2 regions of the Rhizobacter sp. P2_G4 genome follow, and region 1 is predicted to be linked to the other one. Evidence: riboswitches for the same ligand, from Rfam matches in the RefSeq annotation. Region 1 holds a riboswitch; the other holds the start of a gene.
The links. Region 1 has a riboswitch for glycine ahead of gcvT (glycine cleavage system aminomethyltransferase GcvT). Riboswitches for the same ligand answer to the same signal wherever they lie in the genome.
Positions count from the first base shown of each region.

Region 2: linked by a shared signal. The riboswitch ahead of AC1DYS_RS20090 (D-amino acid dehydrogenase) and the one ahead of gcvT (glycine cleavage system aminomethyltransferase GcvT) in region 1 are both predicted to bind glycine.

Region 1 is NZ_JBFUFG010000007.1:203,240-214,007, reverse strand. It holds gene gcvP (aminomethyl-transferring glycine dehydrogenase) at 1-1,371, opposite strand, end outside; gene gcvH (glycine cleavage system protein GcvH) at 1,397-1,771, opposite strand; gene gcvT (glycine cleavage system aminomethyltransferase GcvT) at 1,808-2,929, opposite strand; glycine riboswitch at 2,990-3,099, opposite strand; glycine riboswitch at 3,110-3,212, opposite strand; gene AC1DYS_RS23505 (NmrA/HSCARG family protein) at 3,316-4,233, opposite strand; gene AC1DYS_RS23500 (immunoglobulin domain-containing protein) at 4,274-7,057, opposite strand; gene AC1DYS_RS23495 (c-type cytochrome) at 7,135-8,040, opposite strand; gene AC1DYS_RS23490 (hemerythrin domain-containing protein) at 8,072-8,821, opposite strand; gene AC1DYS_RS23485 (cupin domain-containing protein) at 8,989-9,381, opposite strand; gene AC1DYS_RS23480 (helix-turn-helix transcriptional regulator) at 9,419-10,768, opposite strand, start outside.
Region 2 is NZ_JBFUFG010000005.1:255,906-273,988, forward strand. It holds gene AC1DYS_RS20080 (DMT family transporter) at 1-439, opposite strand, end outside; gene AC1DYS_RS20085 (AraC family ligand binding domain-containing protein) at 453-1,304, opposite strand; glycine riboswitch at 1,489-1,594, shown strand; gene AC1DYS_RS20090 (D-amino acid dehydrogenase) at 1,768-3,030, shown strand; gene AC1DYS_RS20095 (AraC family transcriptional regulator) at 3,082-4,032, opposite strand; gene AC1DYS_RS20100 (oxidoreductase) at 4,139-4,975, shown strand; gene AC1DYS_RS20105 (LacI family DNA-binding transcriptional regulator) at 4,980-6,026, opposite strand; gene AC1DYS_RS20110 (ABC transporter ATP-binding protein) at 6,031-7,113, opposite strand; gene AC1DYS_RS20115 (carbohydrate ABC transporter permease) at 7,211-8,134, opposite strand; gene AC1DYS_RS20120 (carbohydrate ABC transporter permease) at 8,131-9,045, opposite strand; gene AC1DYS_RS20125 (ABC transporter substrate-binding protein) at 9,173-10,399, opposite strand; gene AC1DYS_RS20130 (GH1 family beta-glucosidase) at 10,461-11,837, opposite strand; gene AC1DYS_RS20135 (hypothetical protein) at 12,022-12,690, opposite strand; gene AC1DYS_RS20140 (hypothetical protein) at 12,707-13,483, opposite strand; gene AC1DYS_RS20145 (caspase family protein) at 13,672-14,616, shown strand; gene AC1DYS_RS20150 (hypothetical protein) at 14,626-15,321, opposite strand; gene AC1DYS_RS20155 (efflux transporter outer membrane subunit) at 15,492-16,961, opposite strand; gene AC1DYS_RS20160 (efflux RND transporter permease subunit) at 16,977-18,083, opposite strand, start outside.

The sequences.
Region 1 (10,768 bases):
GATGCCTTTCTCGTATTTCTCGAACGACGAGGCGGCCTTGCCGAACAACTCCCACAGCGCGCGGATGTCGTCACGTGTGGTGGTCTCGTCGAGCGTGATGCCGACTGACTCGGCCGACGCGCGGCGCAGGTTGAAGCCGGCTTCGCTTGCCGCGATCAGCACCTGCTCGGTCTTGTCACCGGTGCTCACCTCTAGCGTGTCGAATCGCCCGCCCTTGGCGAGCGGCGCGCCGATCTCTTGCAGCCCTGCAGCCAGCACCGCGGTGTAGCTCGCCACGCGCTGCGCAATGCGCTTGAGCCCCTGGGGGCCGTGGTACACGGCGTACATGCTGGCGATCACCGCGGGCAGCACCTGCGCCGTGCAGATGTTGGAGGTGGCTTTCTCGCGGCGGATGTGCTGCTCGCGCGTCTGCAGCGCGAGGCGGTAGGCGGGGTTGCCGTGCACGTCGACGCTCACGCCGACCAGGCGGCCGGGCATGGAGCGCTTGAACTCGTCTTTCGTGGCCATGTAGGCCGCGTGCGGGCCGCCATTGCCCATCGGCATGCCGAAGCGCTGCGTGTTGCCGACGGCGATGTCGGCGCCCATCTCGCCGGGGGAGGTGAGCAGCGTCAGCGCCAGCAGGTCGGCGGCCACGATGGCGAGGCCCCCGGCCGCGTGCACGGCAGCGATGACGGGCTCGAGGTTGCGCACCACGCCATTCACGCCGGGGTACTGGAACAGCGCCGCGAAGGCCTGTGCCTCCGCGGCCGCATCGGCCGGGCCGGTGACGACGGTGATGCCGAGCGGACGAGCCCGCGTCTGCACCACCTCAAGCGTCTGCGGCAGCACGTCGTCGGCGACGAAGAAGGTGGGGGACTTGCTCCTGCCCACGCGCATCGCGAGCGTCATGGCCTCGGCGGCGGCGGTCGCTTCGTCGAGCATCGAGGAACCGGCAATCGCCAGGCCGGTGAGGTCGCACACCATGGTCTGGAAGTTGATCAGCGCCTCCATGCGGCCCTGAGATATCTCGGCCTGGTAAGGCGTGTAGGCGGTGTACCAGGCCGGGTTCTCGAGGATGTTGCGCAGGATGACGCCTGGCGTGTGCGTGCCGTGGTAGCCCTGCCCGATGAAGCTCTTGAGCACCCTGTTCTTGGCGGCGATGGCCTTCAGCTCGGCCAGCGCCTGAGCTTCTGTCAGCGGCGCGGGCAGCGCCATCGGCACCGGCCGCGCGATGGTGCGCGGCACGATGGATTCGATCAGCGCACGTCGCGATGCGGCGCCGATGACCGACAGCATCTGCGTCTCATCGCTGGCTGCGATGCCGATGTGGCGCGCCACGAATTCAGACGGGTTCTCGAGTTCGCCGAGGGACTTGTGGGCGTGCATCAACATGACGGTTCCAGCGGAAAGAAAAGGCTCAGAGGTTCTTGACGAGTTGGTCGTAGGCGGGTGCGTCCATCAGGTGTTCGAACTCGGCCATGTCGGCCACGCGAACCTTGAAGAACCAGCCGTTGCCGAGCGGATCGCTGTTGGCAAGCGACGGGTCGGCGCGCAAGGCTTCGTTCACCTCGACGATCTCGCCGCTGACCGGCATGTACAGGTCGGCGGCGGCTTTCACTGACTCCACCACGCCGGCGACTTCGCCTTTCTTGAACGTGCGGCCCAGCTCGGGCAGGTCGACGAAGACCACGTCGCCCAGCGCGTCTTGCGCATGCAGCGTGATGCCCACGGTCGCGGCTTCATGGTCTTCGATGTTGATCCACTCGTGATCGGGGGTGTACATGGTCGTCATGAAAGGCTCCTGGTTTGTCTTGGGTTCGGAAAAAGGTCAGCCGCGGAAGTAGCGGTGCGGCGCAAACGGCATCGGGGTCACACGCATCGGCTGGCGCTTGCCGCGTACTTCGGCATACACCTCGTGGTGCGGCTGCGCATGGTTGGTGGCCAGGTAGGCCATGGCGATGGGCTGGTTGACGGTCGGCGACAGCGTGCCGCTCGTCACATGGCCGAGCTTGTGGCCCTTGGCATCGACGATGGTCGCGCCTTCACGCACCGGCACCCGCTCGAGCCCGAGCAGGCCCACGCGCTTGTTGCTCGCGCCGTGGGCGAGTTGCGACTCGATGGTGCTCGCGCCGGGGTAACCGCTGGCACGCGCGCCGCCCGGGCGCCGCACCTTCTGAATGGCCCAGGTCAGGCCGGCCTCGACCGGTGTGGTCGCTTCGTTGATGTCATGGCCGTAGAGGCACAGGCCGGCTTCCAGGCGCAGGGTGTCGCGGGCGCCCAGGCCGGCAGGTTTGACCTCGGGCTGGGAGAGCAGGGCGCGAGCCAAGGCTTCGGCCTGTTCGGCCGGGACCGAGATCTCGAAGCCATCTTCGCCGGTGTAGCCCGAGCGGGTGATGAAGCAGTCGGCACCGGCGATGGCGGCGCTCATGCCGGTCATGAAGGTGAGCTTGGCGATGTCGGCATTCAAGGCGCGAAGCGCCTGAACGGCCTTCGGCCCCTGCAGCGCGAGCAGTGCGCGATCGGGCAGCGGCTGTACGGCGCAGCGGTGCCCGATGTGGGTGACGAGGTGCTTGATGTCGGCGCTCTTGCAGGCGGCGTTGACGATCACGAAGAGATCGTTCTCACGCCGCGTGATCATCAGGTCGTCGAGGATGCCACCGCTGGTGTTGGTGAGCAGTGCGTAGCGCTGCTTGCCGACGGCGAGGTCGGCCACGTCGACCGGCACCAGCGACTCGAGCGCCTTGGCAGCATCGCCGCCGACCAGGCGCAGCTGGCCCATGTGGGAGACATCGAAGAGCGCCGCCGACTCGCGGCAGTGCTTGTGCTCCGCAATGATGCCGCTGGGGTAACTGACCGGCATCTCATAGCCGGCAAACGCGACCATCTTGGCGCCGAGTTCGAGGTGGAGTGCGTGCAGCGGTGTCTTGAGCAGGGGGTCGGTAGCGGACATGCATTTCTCCGAGGGCATTTGTGGGAGCAAGTATTCATCACCGAGGCGATGAATACTTGCAATGCCCTCTCTGTCCGCTCTACCTGAGAGATTGGCGGGGCCGGATCACGACACACGCTTGCCCCTTCGGTGGACCCACTCAAGGTGGGCCTCTCTCCAGCGAGGAACGCCTCATTTCTGAGACGCTTGCCAGTCCTTTTGCCTGAGCGTTCGAGCCTCACATTTCTGTGGGGTCCTGCGCCTTCGGCGGCTTCACGTGGAAGCTCTCTCCTGACCCGCCGGAGTTTAGCTGCCTTCGGAACCTGTCCTGAAATTAGTCTGAACGAAGAGGTTCGTGAACGTACTTGGGTCCAACGGATGAGACAAGTAAACGAGCGCCGACAGACTCACCCAATCGGCAACGCCGCCCGATTCCGCCCCACCCATTGCTCAAACGTCAGCAGCCCCGCATGCAACCTGCGCGAATGCGCCACCGACCGAGCCTCACAAAAATCGGCGTTGAAGTCATGCTTGAACTGAAACATGTTCCCCAGATCCTCGGCTCCGGGAAACCCCAACCCGCGGTACACCTCGAACGGCACCGCCTCATAGCGCACCGGCTCGCCCAAAGCGCGCGATAACGCATCTGCCATCTCGACACCGGTGAGGTGCTGACCAGCAATCCCCACCGTCTTCCCGATGTAGTCAGCCCCATGCTGGAACACGCCGAGCGCGCACTGCCCGATGTCGGCTGCCGCGATGCCGGGCAGCTTCTTCATCCCCATCGGTAGCGCGAACACCAGTCCGCCATCAGCGCCGCGCCGAGGTCCCATGCCGAAGTGGATGAGGTTCTCCCAGAAGAAGGATGTGCGCAGCGCCGTCGTGGGCACACCGGAGGCGATGAACACCTCGTCGGCCCGGCCCTTGGCGTCCATATGAGGCACGTTGTACTTGCCCATCAGTACCGGCATGCGACCGCTGCCCACGAGCAGCCGCTGCCGCGTGTCTTCCAACGTCGACCAGACGAAGTGCTTGATGCCCGCCGCGGCGGCGGCAGCCGCCATCGCGTGGGCCTGGGCGAGTTCACGCTCGGGGGAGTGATGCTCCCAGTACGCCGTGACGCCGAACACGCCATGCGCGCCATCGAAGGCACGGCGCAGGCTTTCGGGGTCGTCGAGATTGGCTTCGACTGTTTCGACGCCCAGCGAACGCGCGGCTTCACTGGCCGGGTTTCGCGTGAGGGCGCGTGCGACGAAGCTGCGGCTCGGGTCGTTGCGGATCGCGCGGACGAGGCCGCCGCCTTGTGCGCCGGTGGCGCCGATCACGGCGATGATCTTTGGGGTGCTCATGACTTTCCTTTCCGCTTCAGAAGCGCTTGTTGCGAGCACCCTGCGCCGGTGCTTTGGCGGCGCCCACGCGGGTGCGCTGGATGGAAGGAGACGCAGCAGTGAAGCCGGGCGGTGCCGAGAGGATGTCGATCGCGAAGCTGCCGCTGGTTGCGCTGATGCGTGCCATCGGCTGGCCGTTGGCGCTGATCGTGACCGTGCCGCTGCCGCTGCTCAGTCGGCCCTGGTCGTCGAAGTCGAACTGCACGAAACCGTCGCTCATATACGCCACGCCGCCGCGCGTGAAGCTCAGCTGCGCGTACTCCTGGCGCGACAGCTGCGGGCGCAGGCCGGCGGCGGTCTCGACGGTCACGCTGTGCACGAGCACGTTGCCGCTGCTGAACACGGCCGCGGTGTTGCTGGCCACGTCGGTCAGTGACAAGCCAGCCGCAGGCGTGAAGCGCAGGCGCTGGGTTTCGGCGTTGCCGTTGATGCTGCCCTCGGCATCCACCTTGGCGCTGCCGTTCACGCGGGTCGATACGGGGTCGCCCTGATCGTCGACGTCGCTGTAGACGAAGTTCGTGATCGTGGACTGCGCCGTGCCTGTCAGGTTCGACGGGTCGGTGAAGTTGTAGGCCACGCTGCTGCGGCCGTCGTAGCCGATGCCGTAGTCGCCGGTGCAGGCCGCGAACTGCGCTGCCAGCGTGTGCTGCCCCAGCGGCAGGCTTTGGCCGACGGCCGGCGCAGCGGCGCCGTCCAGCGTGAGCGTCGCGTTGCCACCGAGGCATACCTCGTTGACGGGCTTGACACGGAGGTCGTCGTCGGCAAATTGCAGCGGCGCGCTGGCGGCGGTGAGGCCGTCGCTCCACAGCAGCATGAGCTTGAGTGCCTGTGCTTGCTGGTCTTCGTTGCCGCTGGCCACGATGAGCGTGGCGGCGTCGCTGGTCGTGCTGCCCTGGGCGTTGCTGACCACCACGCGCAGCTGCGCACCGTTGTCGGCTTCGCTCACGGCGTTGAGCATGAGGGTGGCTGCGGTGGCGCCCGCGATGTTGGCGCCGTTGCGCTGCCATTGGTAGCTGAGGGTGCCGCTGCCGGTGGCCGCCACGGCGAAGCTCGCGCTGCTGCCGACGCTCGCCACGACGCTGCTGGGTTGGGTCGTGATCACCGGTGCCGCTTGCGGCGACACCACGGTGAGCGTGGCGGCCTGGCTCGTCACGCTGTCCACGGCGTTGCTCACACGCACGCTGTAGAGCGCGGCGTTGTCGGCCTGGGCCGCGATCAATTGGTAGATGGCTTCGGTGGCTCCCGTGATGGGCGTGCCGTTGCGCAGCCACTGGTAGGCGAGCGGGCCGCTGCCTTGCGCCGCCACCGCGAAGGTGGCGGTCTCGCCAGCTACTGCGGTAACGCTGATAGGCTGGGTGGCGATGGTCGGCGCCATCGGCGTGCTGGTTACGTTCAGCCGCGCGATGGCGCTGGTCACGCTGCCGGCGGCGTTGGTCGCCGTCACGGTGAAGGTGGCGCCATCGTCGGCGGGCGTGGTGTTGAACACCCACAGCGCGCTGGTGTTGCTGTTGGCGATCACCTGGCCGTTGCGGCTCCAGCTGTAGGTCATGGGTTGCGTGCCCTCGGCCACGGTCTGCAGCAGCGCAGGCTGGCCGGCTTCGACCGTGGTGTTGCGCGGGTTCTGCATGATGCGCGGCGAGAGCTTGCCGGGGATTGGCGAGGTCGAGGCATCGAGCTTCATGCAGCTGCCGGCAATGCCACCACCCGTGTCGCCGACGGTCACCTCGGTGACGGGCGTGACCTGTGTGTCGGTCGCGGCCCAGATGCTGGTGACCGCGTTCTTGCGCACCGACATCACGAAGCGGCCTTCGTTGTTGGTGATGGCCGAGGTGCGGCCCGAGTAGTCGACACCGCTGCCGCTCACGATCACGCCCGCGGCGGGTGAACCGTCGGCCTTGGAGATGCAGCCTTCCACCTCCACCGTCTCGTTCACCTGGTCGGCGTTCCAGTAGCTGTAATGCGTCACGTCACCCTGGTAGAAGCGCTCGCCGTTGGCGGCGGTACGCAGCAGGGCTTCGCCTTCTTGCGTCCAGCGGCCGGTGGCTTCGTCGAAGTGGAACAGGGGCACCGAGGCCGGCGGATTCAACGAGCGCGTCGACAGCGGGATGCGAATGCGTGCATCGGTGCCCGGTGCAAGCTGCAGGCGTCGGCCAGTGGCGTCGCGCAGGTCGACCTTGATGGCGCCGAAGCTCTCGATGGCGCGCACCTCGCCTGACTGCAGCGTGGTGTAGCCGCCGGGCATGCGCTCGGGGTCGCGCGCCGGGTCGACATTGGTCACGCTGGCCGTCACGGGGCCGATGACCGCCGCGCCCGTCTCGGCGTCGACCAGCGAGCCGGCCGGCACCTGGGCCTGCGCCGTGCTGCCAGGGATGACGAGCGTGGCGCCGGTTTCGGCGTTGAAGGTCTGCGCCGCCCCGAGCTTGAGCAGGCGCACGCGGATCGTGGCCTGGCTGTCGGCGGGCAGCTTGACGATGGCGACGTTGCCGCCATGGCTGGTGGCTTCCACCTTCACGGGCAGGCGCTCGCTCGCGTCCAGCCCGGTGAGGGTGAAGCGGCCGTCGTTGCCGCTTTGCGTGCCGCGCCCACCGGCGCTGATGCGGGCGCCTGCGATGGGCAGGTCGCTGTCCATGTCGACCACGACGCCGGAGACGCGGGCACCCGTCGCCGGTGGATCGTTCTTGTCGGTCTCGCCACCGCCACCACAGGCGATGAGTGCGACGGTGCTGGCCAAGGCCGCCAGCCAGGCGTTGATTCTTTTCATGGGCTTGTTCTCGACTTGATTGAGGGAGCAGGTGCTGCGCTTGCGCAGACCGTGGAACAGATGGCTGATGTCGCCATTCAGCGGTTGCCCGCGGCGAAGGCCGGCAGGCTCTTCAAGTGCAGGTACACGGCCTGCACATCGGTGTCGTTCATTTCCTTCAGCGACAGGAATGGCATGACCTTGCTGACCTCGGTGCCGTCGGGGCGCTTGCCGGTCTTGAACATGGCGGCAAACGACTCGGGCGTGGCGTAGCGCGTCATCGCGCTGCCTTCGCCGGGTGTGAGGTTGGCGGCGGCCGGCCAGCCCGGCGGCGTGCCGGGAATCTTGCCGCCCGACAAGTGCGCGCCGTGGCAGCCGATGCACGAGTTGACGACGTAGGCACCGTGTTGTGTGCTCACCGTCTCGGCGACCGGCTGTGAAGGCGGCTGGCTGTGGTCGATGACTTCGGCGGCGTCGTGCATCACGCCGGCGGCGTACAGCGCCTTCACCATCGCAGGCATCTGCAGCACCGCGCCTTCGCCGTCGACGGCAGGCATCTGCCGCACGTAGGCGACCAGCGAGGCCAGGTCGTCGTCGGTGAAGCGCGCGTAGTCTTCGCTCGGCATCACGATGGCGGGCTTGCCGTTCGGCTTGATGCCGTGCCGCAGCGTGCGCACCCAGTCGTCGGCCTTGTAGCCTGCAACGGCGCTGCCTTTTCCGGGCGTGATGTTAGGCGCGCGGATGTGCATGCCCTTGCCGTCGTTGATGACGTCTTTGCCGGCACCGTTGACGGCGTGGCACTCGGTGCAGCCGCGCGACAGGTACAGGTAGCGTCCGCGCTCGATGCTCGCCGCGTCGCTGCGCAAGGCCACCGGCTGGATATTCACGTCGACGCTGCGCTGCATCTTGCGTTCGCCCAGCTGGGCGCCGACCGCGAGGGCCGCGGCGGCCAGCGCCGCCAGGCTCAGGAGGCCGATGCCGCCTCGCTTCAACCACTTGTTCACGTGCTTCTCCTTGTTATCGATGGAAGCCGGGTCAGGCGAAGTTCGCGAGACCGGCTTGCTGAGGCACGCCGACGGCGCGCGCGAGCTTGTTCCAGTCGCGGCTGTCGAGGTGCGGGCGCACGACGTCGATCACCGCGTCGAAGACGAAGGCCGGGGCCTCCTTCTTCATTTCAGCCAGCAGCCCGGCGCGTTGCACCGGGTTCAGTGCAGGCACCACCCAGCGCATCACTTCCATCGTGTCTTCGGGGGACACCGTGGCCAGCAGGCGGTTGTGGATGTCGGCCAACTCGGCGTCGCTGTAATGCGCCCACAGCGCGGCGTTGTTGGACGTTTCCTCGATGTGCATGTGCTGGAAGTTCTCGGCCACGAACAGCGCCAGGTGGCGGTACACGCGCAACGCCCTGGCCATGCGCTCGTCGCCGTCGACCGCCATCAGGGAACGTGCTTCGAGGCGCAGCGCTTCGATGCTTTGCAGGTGCTCCACGTGGTCGGCGATGGTGCGGCTGGCGGCGGCCGGCTGGCGTGCCTGGATGGCGGTGTGCAGGAACTCGTTTTCGTGGGCGACGTGCTTGACGCAGAAATTCAGCAGCGCCTCGAGCTGGCCCAGCGTGCGGGCCAGGTCTTCCACGTCGTACACGTCGACCCGGCCGATGCGCGACAGCGTGTCGCTCATGAAGGCGCGCAGGCCCTTGTGGATGGGCTGGTACATGTCGTAGCGCGGGCCGGCCGGGCTGGTGGCTTGCATGGCGGCGGCCGGGCGGGTCAGGGTCGATGTATTCATGGTGTTCCTTGGCGGTTGGCTTGTTGTGCAGCCGAACGAGCTTCGGCATGGGTTGGCAGTGTTCCGGGAAGGGGCGGGCCAGGCATCGCCTGAAGGAGCCATTGGCCCGTCTGGCGACGGGCCACCCCGAAAGGGGGATGCACGCCCTTTCGGGCGGGCCGTTCAGATCACCGGCCGCGGGGCTCGGCGGTGAACACGCTGGCCAGCAGCAGCGGCACGGCAGCGTTGTTGACGAACTGGAAGTCGGCCCCCGGCGGCACGACGAGCGTGCAGGGCGACTGGAAGCGCAGCGGCCCGCCGTCGACCAGCAGCTTGCCGCTGCCGGCCAGCACCAGCGCGGCAAAGGTGCCCTGGTGCTGCTGCACCGGCGTGTGAGCGCCGGGCGGCAAGGTGTGCATCCAGACCTGGAAGGCGTTCACGCCACACGCGGGGCCGATGGCACAGAAGCGTTGTTCACCGGCCTGCAAGGGGGGCTCGGTGTGTGCCGCCTGGTCGATCAGGTGGGCATGGTGGATAACGAACATGCGGCGCAGTGTGGGCAAGCCGGGCCGGTACGGCATCGCCCAAAAGAGCCATTCGGGCGTTGGTTTTGCGCAGTCAGCCGTGTTCCCGGTACCAGGCCGCGGCCTGGCCGCGCGAACTCAAGCCCAGCTTGTCGAGCACGTTGGCCACGTGGCGCTTGACGGTGTGCGGGCTCAGGTCGAACGCGCGGGCGATCAGCTTGTTGCTGTCGCCGGCGGCAATGCGCTTCAGCACCTCGAGTTCGCGTTCGCTGAGCTTGTCGCCGATCGGCGAGGGCGCAGGCAGGCCGACTTCGGCCGGCACGCTGCTCTGCAGCGACTGGGCGCGGTGCTGCCATTGCGCCAGCCGATCGCGCAGGGCTGCGGGCGCGGCGGCGCCCAGGAGCGAGAGGTCGGACAGCACCTGCACGCCGGCCATCAGCGGCGCACATTCCTGGTCGCCTTGGGCCGCCTGCAACAGCGGCATCAGCGCGGTCACGGCCTGTGCCGACCGGCCCTGTGCCAGCTGCGCGTGGGCAAGGCGCAGGCGCACCTCGATGTGCTGGCCGAAGAGCTGCAACTGGTTCTCGTGCGCCAGGGCCTGTTCGTAGCCGCTGCAGGCGTCGGCCCAGCGCTTCTCGGCCCAGGCCAGGTGCGGTGCAAGTGTGATGCGCTGCCGTGCCAGCAGGGCGGGCTCCCGCGCGCCACGCTGCAGCGGCACGCGTTGCTGCAGCTGGCGCAGCAGGCCGACCTCGCCGACCAGCAGCGCAATGCGCGCCTGGAACAGTTGGTAGTAGCCACGCCACACCGCCCGCCGGTCGCGGCTCAGCGGGTCGTCCAGGTCGTCGAGCAGGCCTTGCGCCGCCGCCAGCGCCGGTTCGCGTTCGCCGCGCCAGGCGTGCCAGAGCGCTCGCGTGGTGCGTGTGAAGGCGGCCACCACGAGGGGCGCGCCCAGCCAGCGCAGGTCTTCTTCGGCGGCTTCGAGCGCATGCAGCGCGGCGGGGAATTCGCCTTGCCACAGCAACGCGCACGCCTGCTCGGCCAGCACGCCGGCGCGCAGGCTGGTCGGCTGTTCGCTCACATGGCGCCGCGCACCGCGGGCGAAGCGCTTGAGCGTGGGCGCCATGCCGGGCAAGCTGATGAAGGGCGGCAAGGTGCGGCCACGGCTCCAGACCTCGGGGCGGTCGGCCCGCTCGAGGGCATCGACGCACAGGGCGTAGGTGGCAGGCACGGTGTCGACGGCACCGTTCTCCAGCACGTGCCAGGTCTGCAGCATGCGCACCAGGGCCAGCAGGTCGTCGGGCAGGGCTTGCTGCAGCAGCGGGCCGATCTGCTGCGCGGACTCTTCCATCCGGCCTTGGCCGCACAGGGCGACGGCGTGGTACGCGAGGCTGCGTTGCGCCGCGGTCTCGTCGCCTGCGAGGCGGTAGGCGTTCTCTGCACGCCG
Region 2 (18,083 bases), on a different contig from region 1:
GCGCGATCTCCACATGGTTGACCAACGCGATACCCACCCCGATCAGCCCCAGCGAGGGCAGCATGCGCAGCCAGGGCAGCTTGGCCTCGCGGCTGTTGCTTGAGCGCAGGTTAGCGGTGATGGCAATCACCACCGGCAAGGTGCCGATGATCATCGTCGGCAGCGGCCCACCGGCGCGCTGGATGGCGCTTGCCAGGAACAAGTAGTAGATGACGTTGCCCACCGCCGCGAGCTTGAGTGATTCGATCCAATCTGCACGCGTCAGCTCGGCCAGGCGCTTGCGGTCCAGCCAGCCGAGCGGCAGCGCGATCAGCCCGAACGCTAAATAGCGCCCGAACGACTGCAGCGTGGCGGGGTATTCGGGCAGCATCAAGGGGCCGACGAAGACGAGGCCCCACATCAACCCTGCTGCGAGGGCGTACAACAAACCAGTGCTCATTGCCGAGTGTGGCTCAGGCCTGAGAGGCGGGTCTTGTACGAAATTGCGCCTGGTAGCGCGCCGGTGTCACACCGTACATGCGCGCGAAGCGGCGGGTCAGATGGGCTTGGTCGACGAGGCCCACAGCCGCAGCGACATCGGCAGGGCGATCACCTGCCGCGAGCTGTTGCTTGGCGCGAAACAGCCGCAGCGCCATCAACATCTGATGCGGCGTGGCGTGGTAGCGCTGCTTGAAACGGCGCAAGAAGTGAAACGGGCTCAAGCCCGCCTCGCGGGCCAAGCGCTCCAGCGTCATTTCGCTCGCATACTCGTCCTGCATCAAGGCGAGAGCACGTGCCAACGAGGTATCGGCAGCCATGCCGCTAGACGCTACGCCCGGCACGCCGACGCGCGCATGGGGCCTCAGCAGCTGCAGCAGCTCGAACAGCGCGCTGTCGCCCCCCAGCGCGTCGGGCGCGTCCCACATCGCAGCCAGACCGCGGCTCACCTGCTGCGCGCGCAGCGGGTCGTGCACGGTCGGTTGCGCGAACCACCAGCCGCGTTCGCCGGTCACCTCTTCCAGCACTGCCGCATCGAGGTAGACCATGCGGTAGGACCAGCCCTGCTCGGTCTCGGCGCGACCGGTGTGCAGCTCGTCGGGATTCATCAGCACCAGCGTGTCGGCCGGTGCCAGGTGGTCACCACCGCGGTAGCGGAAGCGCTCAACGCCCGACTCGATCGCGCCCAGGCCGAAGGCTTCGTGCGTGTGCGGGTCGAAGGCATACCGCACGATGTGCGCACGGTACAGCTCCACGCCGGCGCGGGCAGGGCGCTTGAACTCCGCTGCGTCGTGCGGGTGCTCGAAGTGTTCAGGCACGGCTTCCATGGCAATGCCTCACTTGCTTTCGACAGGGGCGGCTTCGGTCGGCAACACTGCCCGTGGCTCGGCCAGCAGGTCGCGAAGCGTGGGGCGTCTTCCGTGGGACATGCGCGTCGTGCTACAAAGGAGGGTCTGCGGTCGGGTCGCTGGTATGGTATCCGCGCAGTTCACAACAGGTCGGCTCACAGCCGAGCTGGCATCGGGAGAGTCCGGGCGCGTTCACACCAGTGACATGCCCGGCGCCGAAGGAGCAACCACCCCGGAAACTCTCAGGCCCCACGGACCGGTGCCATGCGTTGAAACTCTGAAGAGTGGCCAGGCCCATCGTCGCCCGGCCCACCGAAGGAGCAAGCGCAGTGTCGCCACCCGCGGCGCTGCGTGAATCTCTCAGGTTCCGAACAGAGGGGGTGTCCGGCACGCGTCCTGCGTGGCGGGCCTCAACCTCTCGACGGTCGGAGCTTCGAGCACCATGAAAACCATTGCCATCATCGGCGGCGGCATCACCGGCGTCACCACCGCCTACGCCCTCGCCAAACGCGGCCACGCCGTCACCCTCTACGAGAAGAATCGCTATGCAGCGATGGAAACCTCGTTCGCCAACGGCGGCCAGCTTTCGGCCTCCAACGCCGAGGTCTGGACCCACTGGAGCACCCTTCTCAAGGGCCTGAAGTGGATGCTCAAGAGCGATGCCCCGCTGCTGGTCAACCCCAGGCCCAGCTGGCACAAGCTCTCGTGGTTCGCCGAGTTCGTGGCCAACATCCCGCACTATCGGCGCAACACCATCGAGACCACGCGCCTGGCCATCGCCGCGCGACAGCACCTCTTCGACTGGGCCGACGCCGAAGGCATCGACTTCGACCTCAAGCGCCGCGGCATCCTGCACATCTACCGCGACAAGGCCGGCTTCGACCACGCCGGCCGGGTCAGCCAGCTGCTGGCCGAAGGCGGCTTGCCGCGTCGGGCCGTCACGCCCGACGAGATGCGCGCCATCGAGCCCACGCTTGCCGGCAGCTACTACGGTGGCTACTTCACCGAGAGCGACTCCACCGGCGACATCCACAAGTTCACCAGCGGCCTGGCCGACGCCATCGTGCGCCTGGGTGTCACCTGCCTCTACCAGCAGAACGTGACCGCGGTGACCGCGGATGCGCGTCAGGCCAAGGTCACGGTCAGCAGCGCCGATGGCCCGCACACCGCGGTCTTCGACAGCGTGGTGATCTGCGCCGGCACGGTCAGCCGCTCGCTGGCCGCGAGCCTCGGTGATCGGGTCAACATCTACCCCGTCAAGGGCTACTCGATCACCGTCAACCTGAATGACGAAGCGAGCCGCCGGGCCGCACCCACGGTCAGCCTGCTCGATGACGCAACCAAGCTCGTCACCAGCCGCCTCGGCGACAACCGCTTCCGTGTGGCTGGAACGGCGGAGTTCAACGGCCACGACATGGACATCCGTGCCGATCGCATCCGCCCGCTGATCCGTTGGGTAGAGCAGTGCTTCCCGGGTGTCAGCACGAAGAGCGTCGTGCCCTGGGCCGGCCTGCGGCCGATGATGCCCAGCATGCTGCCTCGCGTCGGCCGGGGCCGACTGCCCACGGTGTTCTACAACACCGGCCACGGGCATCTGGGCTGGACGCTGTCGGCGGTGACGGCCGAGATGGTCGCCGGCACCATCGACCAGAGCCTCGGTACCGCCGCCCTGCGGCCGAGCGTGCTCCAAGAAGCGCAGGCCTGATCTTGGCCAGACCGGCCGCGCCTCGTGCGCGGTCGGGTTCTGGTGAACGCCTCAAGCCACGCTGCGTTCCGCTGCCGAGAAGGTTCGCAGCCGCGCTACGTCGCGTGCAGGCGGCGCACCGAACAAGCGGCTGTACTCGCGGCTGAACTGCGAGGGGCTGTCATAGCCCACGCTGTAGCCGACGGCCGCCACATCGTGCGACTGCGCCAGCAGGCGTGCGCGGGCCTCCTGCAGCCGGATCTGCTTCTGGTACTGCAGCGGGCTCATCGACGTCACCGCACGGAAGTGCCGGTGGAACGACGACGCGCTCATCGCTGCCAGGTCGGCCAGCTCTTCGATCTTGAAAGCCGTCGCATGGTGGACGCGAATCCAGCGGATAGCCCGGCTGATCTGCGAGAGCCGGCTGTCGGCGAGGCCGATCTGCCGCACCATCGCGCCTTGTTCGCCGGCGAGAAGCCGCCAGAGGATCTCGCGCTCGATCATCGGGCTGAGCACGGCGATGTCGTTCGGGCGATCCAATAGCCGCAGCATGCGCACGACGGCATCCAGCAAGTCCGTCGGCGCATTGCTCACGCCCAGGCCAGCAGTCTCCACGAGCGTGCGGTCGCTTGCGGCGGTTTCCAGCAGCAAGGTCGCGATGGCGGCCGGCTTCAAGGTCATGGCGAAACCGAGGAAGGGCTCTTCGGTGCTGGCTCGTGCGATGTGGCCGGCGATGGGCAGGTCGACCGACACCACCAGGTACTGGCCGGTGGCGTACTCGAACACCTTGTCTGCGAGGACCGCGCGCTTGGCGCCCTGGGCCACGACCGACAACGTCGGCTCGGTCACGTGGTGCATCGACTGCGTGGTCACTGACGAGGCAATCACACGGACACCTTCGACGGTGGTGGTGTACCGGTCAGGCCTCGCGTGGCGGGCAATCAGCGTTCTCAGTTCTGGCAGCGCATTCGTCATGTCGTCACCGTACCCGGCGCCTCCGTGCGTGGCAAGGGCGGTGCGCACGAATCAATCAGGGTTGGCAGGATCGTGCAAGAGCCCGGCAGCATCGGGCTATCGCGTGAGCTCGCCGCGGCGTTTCAATGCACGCTCTTATCGAAGGAGCCTAAAGATGCAAAAGACATGGTTCATCACCGGTGCCAGCCGCGGGCTGGGTGCTCACCTGGCCCAGGCCGCACTCGCGTCCGGCGATCGGGTCGTCGCGGCCGGGCGCAACCGGGCCAGCGTGCGCGACAGCCTCGGTCCCGACAGCGACCAGCTTCTCGCCGTCGAGCTGAACGTCAACAACGAGCGCCAGGCGCAAGCCGCGGCCGATGCGGCCTTGTCGCGGTTCGGCAGCATCGACGTATTGGTCAACAACGCCGGCTACGGCCACCTCGGCTTGTTCGAAGAGACGAGCGACGATGACGCGCGTGCCCAGTTCGCCACCAATCTCTTCGGCGTCTTCAACGTGACCCGTGTGGTGCTGCCGGCGATGCGTGCCGCGCGCAGAGGGCATATCTTCAACATCTCGTCGCTGGCCGGCATTCGCGGCGTGGAGTTCGGCTCGCTGTACTGCGCCAGCAAGTTCGCGCTCGAAGGCTTCTCGGAGTCGCTGGCGCTGGAGCTTGCCCCGTTCGGCGTGCGCGTCACGATCGTCGAGCCCGGCCCCTTCCGCACCGACTTTCTCACCGCCGAGTCGCTGCGCTTCGGCGGCAGCGAGGTGGCCGACTACGACGAACGGCGAGCGCAGTTGCGCGCATCGTTCGAGCAGCGCAACGGGCGGCAACCGGGGGACCCGGCGAAGCTGGCCAAGGCGATGCTGTGGCTGGCCGACGAACCCGTGCCGCCTTTGCGCTTCACGGCAGGGGCCATTGCATTCAAGTCGGTGAGCAGCAAGCTCGCCGGCATGCAGGCTGAACTCGAGAGCTGGCGCGAGCTCTCGCTCAACACCGATTACGCTGCTTGATGACTTACCGCGTGCCCGCCACCTGCGGCGAGGTGGCGCCATACGGCCCCACCGCCACCGACTTGCGCCAGACCACTTCGGGCGTGAAGTCGTGCGTCACCGGCAACGCCAGCCCATAGCACTGGTTCAGCAGCGCGCGGCAGGCCGCGGCGGCCGCTTCAACGATCGGCACGTGGATGGTCGTCAGCTTCGGCGCGGTGTACTGCGAGAAATCGCTGTTGTCGAAGCCGAGCACCGAGAGATCACCAGGCACGTCGATGCCGAGCTTGTCGAGGTGCGAGATGGCGGCCATGGCCATCACGTCGTTGGCGCAGAAAAGGGCGCTGTAGTCGCGCGGTGAACGGGCGAACAGCTCCTCGGCCGCTTCGTAGCCGCCGTTGAAGCTGAAGTCGGCATCGACGCGGCGGCGCTTGGGGATGCGCACCTTGTGCTGCGCCAGTTCGTCGAGGAAGCCGGCAATGCGCAGCTCGTTGTCGGGGGCGCTGTGCGGGCCGCTGATGAGTGCGATCTCGCGGTGACCCTGGCTCAGCAGCGCGCGCGCGGCGAGCCGCCCGCCCAGCACGTGGTCGGTGCTGAAGCAGCGGCCAGGCTGGGCCGGCGTGTGGCGGTTGAGCAGCACAAGCTTGGGGTGGCGCACGAAGAGTTCGGCGAAGTCACCATCGGTGAGGTCGTTGGTCATCACCAGCACGCCGTCGCACTCGCGCTCGTAGAGGAAGCGAATGCCGTCGAGCGCTTGTTGCCGCGCGTCGCCATGGCCGCAGCCGTTGGCCGCGACCATGTGGCGGTCGACCGCGCGCAGCTCGCCGTCCACCGTCTGCAGGATGGGGCCGTAGAAGCTGCCTGAGAAGTCGGGAACGTATATGCCCACCATGCCGAGCGTCTTCGAGGCCAGCGCACGCGCCACGTTCGACGGGCGGAACTGCAGCGTGGCGACCGCATCGTTCACCTTCGCGAGCGCTTTCTCCGAGACCGGGCCGCGCCCGGAAATCGCGCGTGAAGCGGTGCCGAGACCGACCCCGGCCAGACGGGCTACGTCCTTGATGGTGGCCACAGTGTCAGAGCCGCGCCTGTGTTTGCCGATCGAAGAGCGACACGTGTGCCGGCGCGATGGTGAAGCCAATGCGGTTGTCGAGTGCCGGGGTGAACTGCGCGTCGGCATCCACCGCGAGCGACACGCCTTGCGCGTCCAGCCACACCACCTGGTTGGAGCCCATCGGCTCGACCAGCGACACGATGGCGCTGCCAGCCAGCTCGGTGCCGTGGGGCGAGAGCATGATGTGCTCCGGCCGCACGCCCAGCACGGCCGGCTGATCGGGCTGCGGCGGCGTGACGAAGGGGTAGGTCGATACGTCGATGTTCAGCGTGGGCGAGACGAAATGCGTGCCGCGTTCGCTGCGCTGCAATTTGCCTTCGACGAAGTTCATGCTCGGCGCGCCGAGGAAGCCGGCGACGAACATGTTGACCGGCCGTGCATAGACGCTGGCGGGTGTGTCGATCTGCTGGATCTTGCCGTCCTTCATCACGGCGATGCGGCTGGCGAGCGTCATCGCCTCCACCTGGTCGTGTGTCACGTAGATCATGGTGGCACCGAGCCGGTGGTGCAGCTGCTTCAGCTCGCGCCGCAGCTCGCCGCGAAGCTTGGCGTCGAGGTTGGAGAGCGGCTCGTCGAACAGGAACACACCGGCCTCGCGCACCAGCGCGCGGCCGATCGCGACACGCTGGCGTTGGCCGCCCGAGAGCTGTGCGGGCTTGCGTTGCAGCAGCTCGGTGAGTTGCAGCATCGTCGCTGCACGCTCGACACGGCGTGCGATCTCGGCCTTGGCGACACCGGCAATGCGCGGGCCGAAGGAGAGGTTCTTCTCGACCGTCATGGTCGGGTACAGCGCGTACGACTGGAACACCATGCCGATGCCGCGGTCCTTCGGGTCGGCCCAGGTGACGTCGTTGCCGCCGATGTCGACGCGGCCGTCCTGCACGTCGATCAAGCCCGCAATGCTGTGCAGCAGCGTGGATTTGCCGCAGCCCGAGGGGCCGAGCAGCACGAGGAATTCGCCGCTCTGCACGTCGAGGTTCAGCTCGCTGATGACGCGGACGCCGGAGAACTGGATGGCCAGGTTTTCTATCGTGACGTTGGACATATTCAACCTTGAATCAGGACTTCCGCCGGGCCGCCCCAAGGAAGGACTGCGCCCCCTTGGGGGGCAGTGAACGAAGTGAGCGTGGTGGCCGTCATCACTAGCCTTTCACGGCGCCGGCGGTGATGCCGCGGAGGAACCAGCGGCCTGAAATCAGATAGACGGCCAGCGGCAGCAGCGAGGTGAGCATGGTCGCGGCCATGTTCACGTTGTACAGCCGCTCGCCGGTGGTGGTGTTGATGACGTTGTTGAGCTGCACCGTCATCGGCAGGTTTTCGCGACCTGCGAACACCAGGCCGAGCAGGAAGTCGTTCCAGATGTTGGTCATCTGCATGATCACCGCCACCGCGATGATGGGCACCGACATCGGCAGCATGAGCTGGAAGAAGATGCGCCAGAAGCCGCCACCGTCGATGCGCGCGGCCTTGAAGAGCTCGATCGGCACGCCGGCGTAGTAGTTGCGGAACAGCAGCGTCATCACCGGCATGCCGAAGATGGTGTGGATGAGCACGATGCCAGGGAGCGTGCCGAACAGGTTCACCGTGGCTAGCGAGCGCACCAGCGGGTAGATCATCACCTGGTAGGGCACGAAGGCACCAAACATCAGCACGCCGAACAGCCAGCCGGCCCAGCGTACGCGCCAGAACGACAACGCATAGCCGTTGAGCGCGCCGAAGAAGATCGACGCGATGGTGCTCGGCACGACGATCCACACCGAGTTCCAGAAGCCCACCTGGATGCCGCGGCATTCGAGGCCGGTGCAGGCGCTCGACCACGCCTGCACCCAGGGCTCGAAGGTCGCGGCAAGCGGCAGCGCGAACAGCCGGCCGAGGTGAATCTCTTCCATCGGCTTGACCGAGGTGACGAGCATCACGTACAGCGGCAGCAGGAAGAACGCGGCCGAGCTGATGAGCAGCGCATAGAGGCCGAGCCGTGCTGGCGTGAAGTGCGACTTCGGCCGCGCGGCCTTGCGCTGCACAGGGGCGGCGACGGAGGGGTTGATTCGTTCCACGACTGCGCTCATGAATGCACCAGCTTGCGTGACTGCACCGAGCGTGCGTACCACCAGGGCATCAGCAGCGCGAGCACGGTCAGCAGCATCACGGTGGAGGCCGCCGAGGCGAGGCCCACGTTGGCCCGGTTGAAGAGGTTGTCCATGATGAACTTGGCCGGTACTTCGCTGGCGTTGCCGGGGCCGCCGAGCGTCATCGCCACGACCACGTCGAAGACCTTGACCACGCCGACGGCAAGTAGCACGAACGAGGTGCCGAAGGCCGGCCCAAGCTGCGGCAGCACCACGCTGAGGTAGTAGCGCCAGCGTGGTACGCCGTCGATGCGTGCGGCGTTCCAGAGCGACTCGTCGATGCCGCGCAGGCCCGCCAGCAGCACCGCCATCACCAGGCCCGAGGCCTGCCACACGGCGGCGATCACGAGCGTGTAGATCACCTTGTCCTGGTTGACGATCCAGTCGAACTGGAAGTCGGGAAAGCCGAGGTTGCGCACGGCGGCCTGGATGCCCAGGCCGGGGTTGAGCATCCACTGCCAGACCAGGCCGGTCGCGACGAAAGACATGGCGTAGGGGTAGAGAAAGATCGTGCGCAGCACGTTCTCGCCGCGCACCCGCTGGTCGAGGAACACGGCCAGAAAGAAGCCGAGCACCAGGCACGCAAGGACGAACAGCACGCCGAAGATGGCGATGTTGTGCAGAGAGACGGTCCAGCGCTCGGTAGCGAACAAGCGCTCGTACTGCGCGAAGCCGACGAAGTCGTTCTTCGGGAAGATCTTGGAGCTGCTGAACGAGATGCGCAGCGACCACAGCACGGTGCCGATGTAGACACCGAGCACCGTGATAGCCATCGGCAGCAGGGCGAGCTGCGCGGCCACGGCGCGCTTTCGGCGCACGGGCTGGGGTCGGGGCAGGGTGGCGGTGTTCATGCAGTACAACGAGAGGTCATCGGTTGCGTTTTTCTTTGGCCGGCACGCTGCCACCCGCCCAGCCTGAGCGGGTGACGAAAAGCGCGAGCCGAAACGCATGTCGACGGCTCGCGCATGCCGGGCGAACTCAGCCCTTCACTGCGCCTTGCAAGGCCTTGATCGCGTCGTCCACCGACTGGTTGCCGTTCCAGAACTTGGTGATCACGTCTTGCACGGCGCCGACCATGTCGGGCGTCATCAGCGCATCGGGGTTGGCGATCTGGCGCGACGGGTCCTTCATGGCCTGCACGCCGGCTTGGGCGCAGATGTCCATTTTGCTGCTGTCGATGTCGGTGCGAACCGGGATCGACCCCTTCTTGTTGTTGAACGCGACCTGTGTCACCGGCGAGGTGAACACCGTGGCCAGCTTGTGCTGCGCTTCGATGGCCGCCTTGTCGGTAGTCTTCGGGAACACGAACACGTCGCCTGCAACCATGTACGGCGCGTTGGCACCGAAGCCGGCGAAGCAGCCGTATTCCTTGCCGGCCGTCTGTTTGGCGCCGGCGAATTCGCCCTTGGCCCAGTCGCCCATGATCTGGAAGCCGGCCTTGCCGCTGATGACCATCGCGGTGGCGTCGTTCCAGTTGCGGCCCGGCGAGCCGGCGTCGACGTAGTTGTGCAGCTTCTTCAACGCGGTCAGCGTCTTGCGCATGCCTTCACTGTTGATGCTGGCGGCGTCATGGTCGCGGAAGAACTTGAGGTACGCATCCTTGCCGCCCACGTGCAGCAGCACGCTGTAGAAGGTGATCCATTCCTGCCAGCTCTGGCCGCCCAGGGCCAGCGGCACCAGGCCGGCGGCCTTGAGCTTGTCGAGCGCGGCGAAGAACTCGTCCATGCTCTTCGGCTCGCCCGTCACGCCGGCTTTTTGCAGTGCGGACTTGGAGTACCAGAACCACGACGGGTTGTGGATGTTGACCGGCACGGCGTAGTAGTGGCCCTTGACCTTGATCGCGTCGACGATGGGCTTGGGCATCCACTTGTCCCAGCCTTCTTTCGCGGCCACCGCGTCGATGTCGTTCAGCTGGCCCTCGGCGATCACGTCGTGGTACTGCTTGGAGGTGTTGAACTGCGCTGCGGTGGGCGGGTTGCCGCCGGCGATACGGTTGATGGCGGCGGCACGTGCGTTGTCGGCACCGGCCACGGCTTCGTCGACCCAGGTGCCGCCGGCCTTGGTGTAGGCGTCGGCAAGTTCCTTGACGGCGGCCGATTCACCGCCCGACGTCCACCAGTGGATCACGTTGGCCTTCTGGGCGTGTGCTGTGCTGGCGGCCAGCAGGGCAGCGGCCAGGGCGAGTTGCTTGAGTGTGAATTGCATGTCGTGGTCTCCGGTTGGTGGGCTCTGGGCCCTTCTTTGAAATGGATATGAATGCGCCGCGTCAGCCTGCGGCGCGTGCCTTGAGGAACTCGGTGAATGACTTGGCGCTCTGCTTGAGCGTGCGTTGTTGGGTCTCGTAGTCCACGTGCACGATGCCGAAGCGGCGCTCGTAGCCGAAGGCCCACTCGAAGTTGTCGATCAGCGACCAGACGAAATAGCCGCGCACGTCCACGCCCTTGTCCATCGCACCCGATATCGCCGCGAAGTGGCGATTCAGGAACGAGATGCGCTGGGCGTCGTCGACGGTGCCGTTCACGACCTTGTCGTCGGACGCCATGCCGTTCTCGGTGATGTAGATCGGCGGCAGGTTCGGGTAGCGCGACTTGAAATCGACCAGCAGGTCTTGCAATCCCTGCGGGTGAACTTCCCAGCCCATCTGCGTGCGCTCCACGCCTTCCAGCGGCACGTCGACGAAGCCGTGCTTGCCGTCGCTGCGCAGGTTGAGGTGGAAGTAGTAGTTGATGCCGAGGAAATCGAGCTTGCCGCGGATGACGTCCATGTCGCCGGGCAGCACCAGCGGCTCGGTGCCGGGCCACAGCTTGAACAGGTCCTTCGGGTACTCGCGCTTGAGCAGCGGGCCGAGCACCCAGTCGTTGTGCTGCAGTTCGTAGAGGCGTGCGGCCTCGCGGTCGGCCGGCGTGTCGCGGTCGGTCGTGCCGCGGCCGATGTTGGCCACCAGCCCGCGCATGGCACCGGGGTCGTTGGCCTCCAGCGCCTGCAGCGCCAGGCCGTGGCCCAGCAACAGGTGGTGCATGGCCTGCGTGGCGAAGCGCGGGTCGGTGCGGCCCGGCGCATGGTGGCCGTTGCCGTAGCCGAGGTAGGCAGAGCACCACGGCTCGTTCAGCGTGCACCAGGCCTTCACGCGGCCCTTGAACTCACGGCTCATCAGGTCGGCGTAGTCGGCAAAGCGGTAGGCGGTGTCGCGGTTGAGCCAGCCGCCGCGGTCTTCGAGGTGCTGCGGCAGGTCCCAGTGGTAGAGGGTCACGAAGCGCTCGATGCCCTTGGCTTCGAGGCCGTCGAACAGGCGCTTGTAGAAGTCCAGGCCTTTGGTGTTGGGCTTGCCGTGCTCGTCCATCACACGTGGCCAGGCGGTCGACAGGCGGTAGGCGTCGACGCCCAACTGGGCCATGAGGTCGACGTCTTCCGGCCAGCGGCGGTAGTGGTCGCAGGCAAACTCGCCGGTGTCGCCGTTGAGCACCTTGCCGGGGATGGCCGAGAAGGTGTCCCAGATCGACGGCAGGCGGCCGTCGGCATGGATGGCGCCTTCGATCTGGTACGACGCCGTGGCCACGCCCCAGGTGAAATCTTTGGAAGCCATCCGCGAGTTGGCGGGTGGGGCCAGACGTGATGTCGAAGCTGTGGAATCGGGGGCTGCCATCAGGGCGTTCCTTGCTGGATTCAGAGAAAGTGGAATCGTTTCCACTTGGGATGTGGATTACAGCAGCGTCGACGTCAGCCGACATGAGGAAGAACCCGGGGGGTGGTTACAGACCAGGAACGAAACAGGGGCAAAGCCCCCGACGTTTCGCGGGCAATGCGGCGCGTTGCGCGCCGCGAACGGCTCAGCCTGCCGAGCCGGACAGCGGTTCGGTCGGAGGCGCCTTGGGTGTGTCGGCCGCAACCGGTTTGCGCCTGCCGCCGGTGTTGCCGAGGCTGCGCCACACGGCGATGGCCACCACGAAGAGCGCGGTCGTCATCAGGAACGTGAGTGCCATGTAGTAGCGAACGAAGAGCCCGATCACGCGCGACTGCGCCGCTTCGCTCCACAGCACTTCGCGACCCTCCACCGACACGGGGCCGCCGTACTGGCTGACAGCGGTCGCCACGTCCATGCCGTCTGCGCGCTTCCTTCCAGCGTCGTGGTACGGCGCGCTGACGTACGGTTTCTGCTCGATGCCCGGCGCCGTGGCCGGCGGATAGAAGTACACGCGGTCACGCACCAGGTCGCTGAAGCGCAGGTACACGAACATCGAGGCCACGAGGCAGACGACACCCACGCCGGCCCACAGGTACTGAGATGTTTTCGTCAGCCGGGCGCGGATCACCAGCACCAGCGCGAGCAGAACGACGAGCGTGCCGAAGGCCACCACGTTGACGGCCTGCGCGGCGCCTTCCACCACCGGCATCAAATCCTTCAACACCGAGTTGAAGAGGCCGAAGATCGTGGTGATCACCGCGGCCGCCGACACGAGCACGGCCGACAACTCTGCAAAGGTGGATGAACGTGCCATGGTGTCTGCTCCTTCGTCAGGGTTTCACGATGTCGCCGGGCGCATTGAACCGAAGCGCCAGCTCGGGTGCGTTGTCGGGTGCGATGTGCAGCAATGCAAACGCGATGGGCTGGCGCTCGAACACGCGCTTGGCCATGGCCTCGTACATCCTGTCGGGGCCGACCCACACGCGCATCTCGCCTTGCGGCACCGTCCCTCGCGACGGGCTGGTTGGCTCCTCGAAGGAGAAGGCCTGCAGCCACTCGCGAATGGTGTCGATGCCGAAGTATTCGGGCCGGTCGAGCACGCCGCTCGGCAGCACATACACGCGCAGCCGCGGCGGCTCCGGCTGGCCGGCCGGCGCCTTCACCGTCACGACCACCTTGCGGTAGCCGAAGGGCGGCTGGCCCGACGTGAGCTTTGCTCGCAGCGTCCGCACCGGGGCCACCGCAGTGCGCAGCTCGGCGACCGAGCCGGCCGAGATTGGCTGCAGCGACCGGGTGGAGAGCACCTCCGCCTTGTCGTTCGCTTGCGCGAGGTAGTACTTCGACAGTGCCAAGTCGCGCGCACTCAGAGTGCTGGCGCGGCGCTCGACCAGCTGTGCCGTCGTGTCGATGTCGGACACCAGCGCGCGGTGCCGGTTGATGTCGGCCGGGCGCTCGTACGCGCTGGCAGGCAGCTCGGCCGTGCGCTGCCTGGCGTGCTGAGCGGCTTCGACCTGCGGCTTCACGCTGCGGCCCGTGACGGTCGATGGAACCTGCGCCCAGGCACCAGCCGCTGACAGTGCGACGACGGCACAGAGGAGAAGACGCATGGCGGGGGCTCCAACAGATGGACCGAAACAGGGCGTTGTTCCGGTGCCTTGCGGATGGTGCGCAAGCTGGCGGCAGATGCCATCCCTAGAACGTTGGACGAGCCATGGGCATGCCGCTCGGGGCAGCAGATTGAGCACTCCGTCGTTCACATGCATGATGGCAGCCGACACCGCCTCGGACCGACCGCATGGGACACGTACTGCTCGACTGGCCGGCACGCCGCCACGAACCTCGACTGACATCGCGCTGGATAGCGCGACTGGGTTTGACAGCGGCCTTGTGCACCGCGCTGCTGACGGGCTGTGCTTCCGGGCCGGTCGGTGCCCCGCCGAAGCTCGCGCTGGTGATCGGGAACGGTGCCTACGAGAACGTCGTGCCGCTGAAGAACCCGGTGAACGACGCCGCTGACATGTGCGCCGCGCTCGAGAGAGTCGGCTTCAAGACGCTCTGCTTCACCAATGTGCGCGACCGCGCGGAGTTCGATGCCCACGTCAAGGAGTACGTTGGCCAGCTCGGGCCCAACTCGGTGGGCGTCTTCTACTACTCGGGCCACGGCGTGCAGGCAGGCAACACGAACTACCTGATCCCGACACAGGTGCAGATCAAATCGGCAGCCGAGAACCCGACGCGTTCTCTCTACGACGTCGACGACCTGTTCGATCGGCTGGGAAAGAAGAAGACGAAGTTCCAGCTCGTGATCCTCGACGCCTGCCGTGCCGACCTCTTTTCGCCACCCCCGCGCCAGGCTTCCCGCGCACGCGCCGGCGCGGCGGCGTCACGCTCGGTCCTCGTGAGGGCGCTCGAAGACGTGGCGGGTGCGAGCAACGGTCTGCAGCCGATCAAGGACGCGCCACCCGGCACCATGGTTCTCTACGCCACGGCGTCGAAAGACGTTGCCTTCGACGGAGAAGGGCGCAACGGCCCGCTGACCAAGCACATCCTGCAGCACGTCGGCACGCGCGGCATCTACGTCGAAGAATTCTTCAAGCGGGTGACGCTCGGTGTGGAGCAGGAGACGTTGCAGAAATTCCGCAAGCGGCAGACGCCGTTCATCTACGGCTCGTTCAGCGGCAGGTTCTGCTTTGCGGGCTGCCCGGGCGACAACGATGTTCCGGTGCCGCCCGCGTACTGAGGCTGCGGATCAGAACGTGGCCACGAAACCCAAGGTCAAGCCCTGTGTGAGGTCGCGCCCGTCCTGGCCTTCGATCGCGTCTTTCGTGCTGAGAACCTGGGTGCGGTAGCCGGCGGTGAAGGTCAGCGCCTTCGTGACGCTGGGTGTCGCCAAGGTGTAGGCCACCCCCAGCTCGCTGAGCCGGTAGTTGGCGTCTCCGAAGATGACGTTGCTGCCGCTCGTCACCTTCAGGCGGCCGAGGCCGAATGCGCCGTACAGCGAGAAGTCGCGTCCGAGCGGCGCCGTGGCGCTGACGCCTGCCACCGGGCCGGCCAACTCGTAGATGTTGGTCGTGTCCCTCTGCTGCAGCTTCTTGTAGCCGAGCGTGAGCGCCACGGTGGGCATGACGTAATAGCCGAGGTTGAGGTCGAACTCCTTGCGCGTGCCGGTGCTGCCATCGATGAACTCATGGTCGGTCGACGGGTACATGCTGACCGAGCCGAGAAAGTCGCGGTAGCGAACGCTCAGCTGGGGAATCAGCACGAACTTGTCGCGGGCCGGTGACTGCGTGACCACCCGCTCCCCGGCGGCGTTGGTGTCGTAGCTGAAGGTGTCCCACTGCGTGTTCCAGCCTTTGAGGCCTACCGACACGTTGAACCCCGATTCCTGTGCCTGCACCAACCCTGCCCCGCACAGCGCGCCTGCAATGAGCCAGTTCTTCGTCATGTCCGCTTCTCCGGTGAGTTGCCGGCGGGCTGCCGCGCGAGCCACACCATAGCGGGTCTTCATCGGCGCGCAAAGCAACATCGCGTTTCATGCACGCATCAAGAAAAAAGCCTCCGAGACTTTCGCATCGGAGGCACCAAAAACAAGCCCTCTTCAGGCCTGCTGCAGGATCAGCCGGGCTTCGTGCCCGGGGTGGTTTCGGTGGAGGCCGCGCGGGCGGGCGCTTCCCACCCGCCGCCGAGCGCGCGGATCAAGCCGACCGTGGCCTGGTACTGCGCCGAGCGCACTTGCACTGCTTGCCGCTGGTTGGCGAGCTCGCTGCGGCGTGCATCGAGCAGCTCCAACTGGCTCACATAGCCGTTGCGGTAGCGAGAGGTCGACAGCAGCGTGGCGCGACCTGCCCATTCGACGGCCTGGGCCTGCGCCTTGGCCTGGTCGGAGAGCAGGCTCAGCGCGGAGAGCTGGTCTTCGACATCGCGGAAGGCCACGAGCACCTGCTCGCGGTAGCCGGCCGCGGCTGCGTCCCACTGCGCGGTGGCGTTCTGGATGCCGGCGTCACGCCGGCCACCGTCGAACACCGGCAGCGACAGCAGCGCACCCACGCCCCAGGCACGTGCGGACCACTTGAACAAATCGCTCAACTCTGACGACGCGAAGCCGCCCGAGGCAGTGAGCGAGAGGTCGGGGAACCATGCGGCGCGAGCGACGCCCACGCGCGTTTGCGCGGCCTGCATGGTGCGCTGCGCGGCGGCCACGTCGGGTCGGCGCGCGAGCACCGTGCTGGGCACGCCGGCGGGGATCTGCGGCAAGGCGCCGTTCCACTCCAGCTCGGCCAGCGCGAAGCCGCTCGGCAGCTCGCCGAGCAGCGTGGCGAGGGCGTGCTCATACTGCGCGCGGGTGCGGTCGAGGGCCAGGGCCTGCGATTCGGTGGAGGCCACCTCGGTGCGCACACGGGCGAGGTCGAGCTCGCCCACGTCACCGGCCTGGTAGCGGCGCTCGGTCAGGCGCAGCGTGTCGCGGTAGGCGGTGACCGACTGGCGCACCAGCGCGCGTTCGGCGTCGAGTGCGCGCAGCACGAAGTAGGTTTGCGCGACGTCAGACTGCACGAGCAGCCGCGTGCTCTGCATCAGCGCTTCGCGTGCCTGGAAGTCGAGCTTGGCGGCGTCACCGGCCTTGGCGATGCGGCCGAACAGATCGGTTTCCCACGAGACGCTGGCGCCGGCGTTGAATGCATTCGCTGGCTGGCCGGTGCCGCCGCCGCTGACCGGCGCGAGCTGGCGTGCCGCGCCGGCGCTCACACCGACTTGCGGGATGCGATCGGCATTGGTCTCACGCACGAGGGCCCGCGCTTGTGCGAGTCGCGCTCCGGCGAGCTGGATGCTGGTGTTGTTGCGGTCGGCACGCACCACCAGGTCGTCGAGAACCGGGTCGGCGAAGGCCTTCCACCACTCGCCGCGGGCTTGCGCCTCGGCGGGCGGCAACGCAGCCCAACGGCCGTCGATGCCCTTGAACGCGGCCGGTGCGGCCGGTGGTGCAGTCGGCTCGAAGGCCGGGCCGCTCGCACAGCCTGCGAGCACCAGCGCGGCGAGTAGCGGGGCGAGGGCCCAGCGTGTTGTCGACGTCATGAGTTTCTTGTTCATGTCATGTGTCCTTGTTCATTCGTGGCGGCTGATCGGCGAACCCGGCTGCGGGCGCAGCGTGTGGGCGGCACCGCCACCGTGTGCGGGCGTCGTGATGGGCGCTTCGACGTGCGATGCGTCCGGCACTTCGCCGTGTTGCTTCAGCGGGCGGTTGCCTGTCAGGCGGCGCAGCAGCACGTAGAACACCGGCGTGAGGAAGATGCCGAAGGCGGTGACGCCAATCATGCCGAAGAACACCGCAATGCCCATCGCATGGCGCATCTCGGCACCGGCTCCGCTGGCGAGCACCAGTGGCAGCACACCCATCACGAAGGCCATCGAGGTCATCAGGATCGGACGCAGGCGCAGGCGGCTCGCCTCGATGGCAGCTTGCACCGGAGTGCGGCCGGCGAACTCCAGCTCCCGTGCGAACTCCACGATCAGGATCGCGTTCTTCGCACTCAGCCCCACCAGCACCATCAATCCGATCTGCGTGAAGACGTTGTTGTCACCTTTGCTGAGCCACACGCCGGTCATCGCGGCGAGCAGGCCCATCGGCACGATCATCAAGATCGCGAGCGGCAGCGTGAGGCTCTCGTACTGCGCGGCCAGCACCAGGAACACCAGCAGGATCGCGATCGGGAAGATCCAGATCGCCGAGTTGCCGGCCAGGATCTCCTGGTAGGTGAGGTCGGTCCACTCGTAGGTCACGCCGGCCGGCAGCGTTTCGGCGGCGATGCGCTTGATCGCGTCCTGCGCCTGCCCCGACGAATAGCCGGGTGCTGCGCCGCCGTTGATGTCGGCGGTGAGAAAGCCGTTGTAGCGCATGGCGCGCTCGGGCCCGAAGGTCGGCGTGACCTTCATCACCGACGACAGCGGGACCATCTCGCCGCTGACGGAACGCACCTTCAGTGCGCCGACGTCTTCGGCGCGTGCGCGGTAGGCCGCATCGGCCTGCACCCGCACGGAGTACGTGCGGCCGAACTTGTTGAAGTCGTTCGCGTACAGGCTGCCCAGGTAGATCTGCATCGTGTCGAAGATGTCGGTCACCGGCACACCGAGCTGGCGCGCCTTGGTGCGGTCGATGTCGGCATACAGCTGCGGCACGTTGACCTGCCAGCTCGAGAACATGCCGGCCAGTTC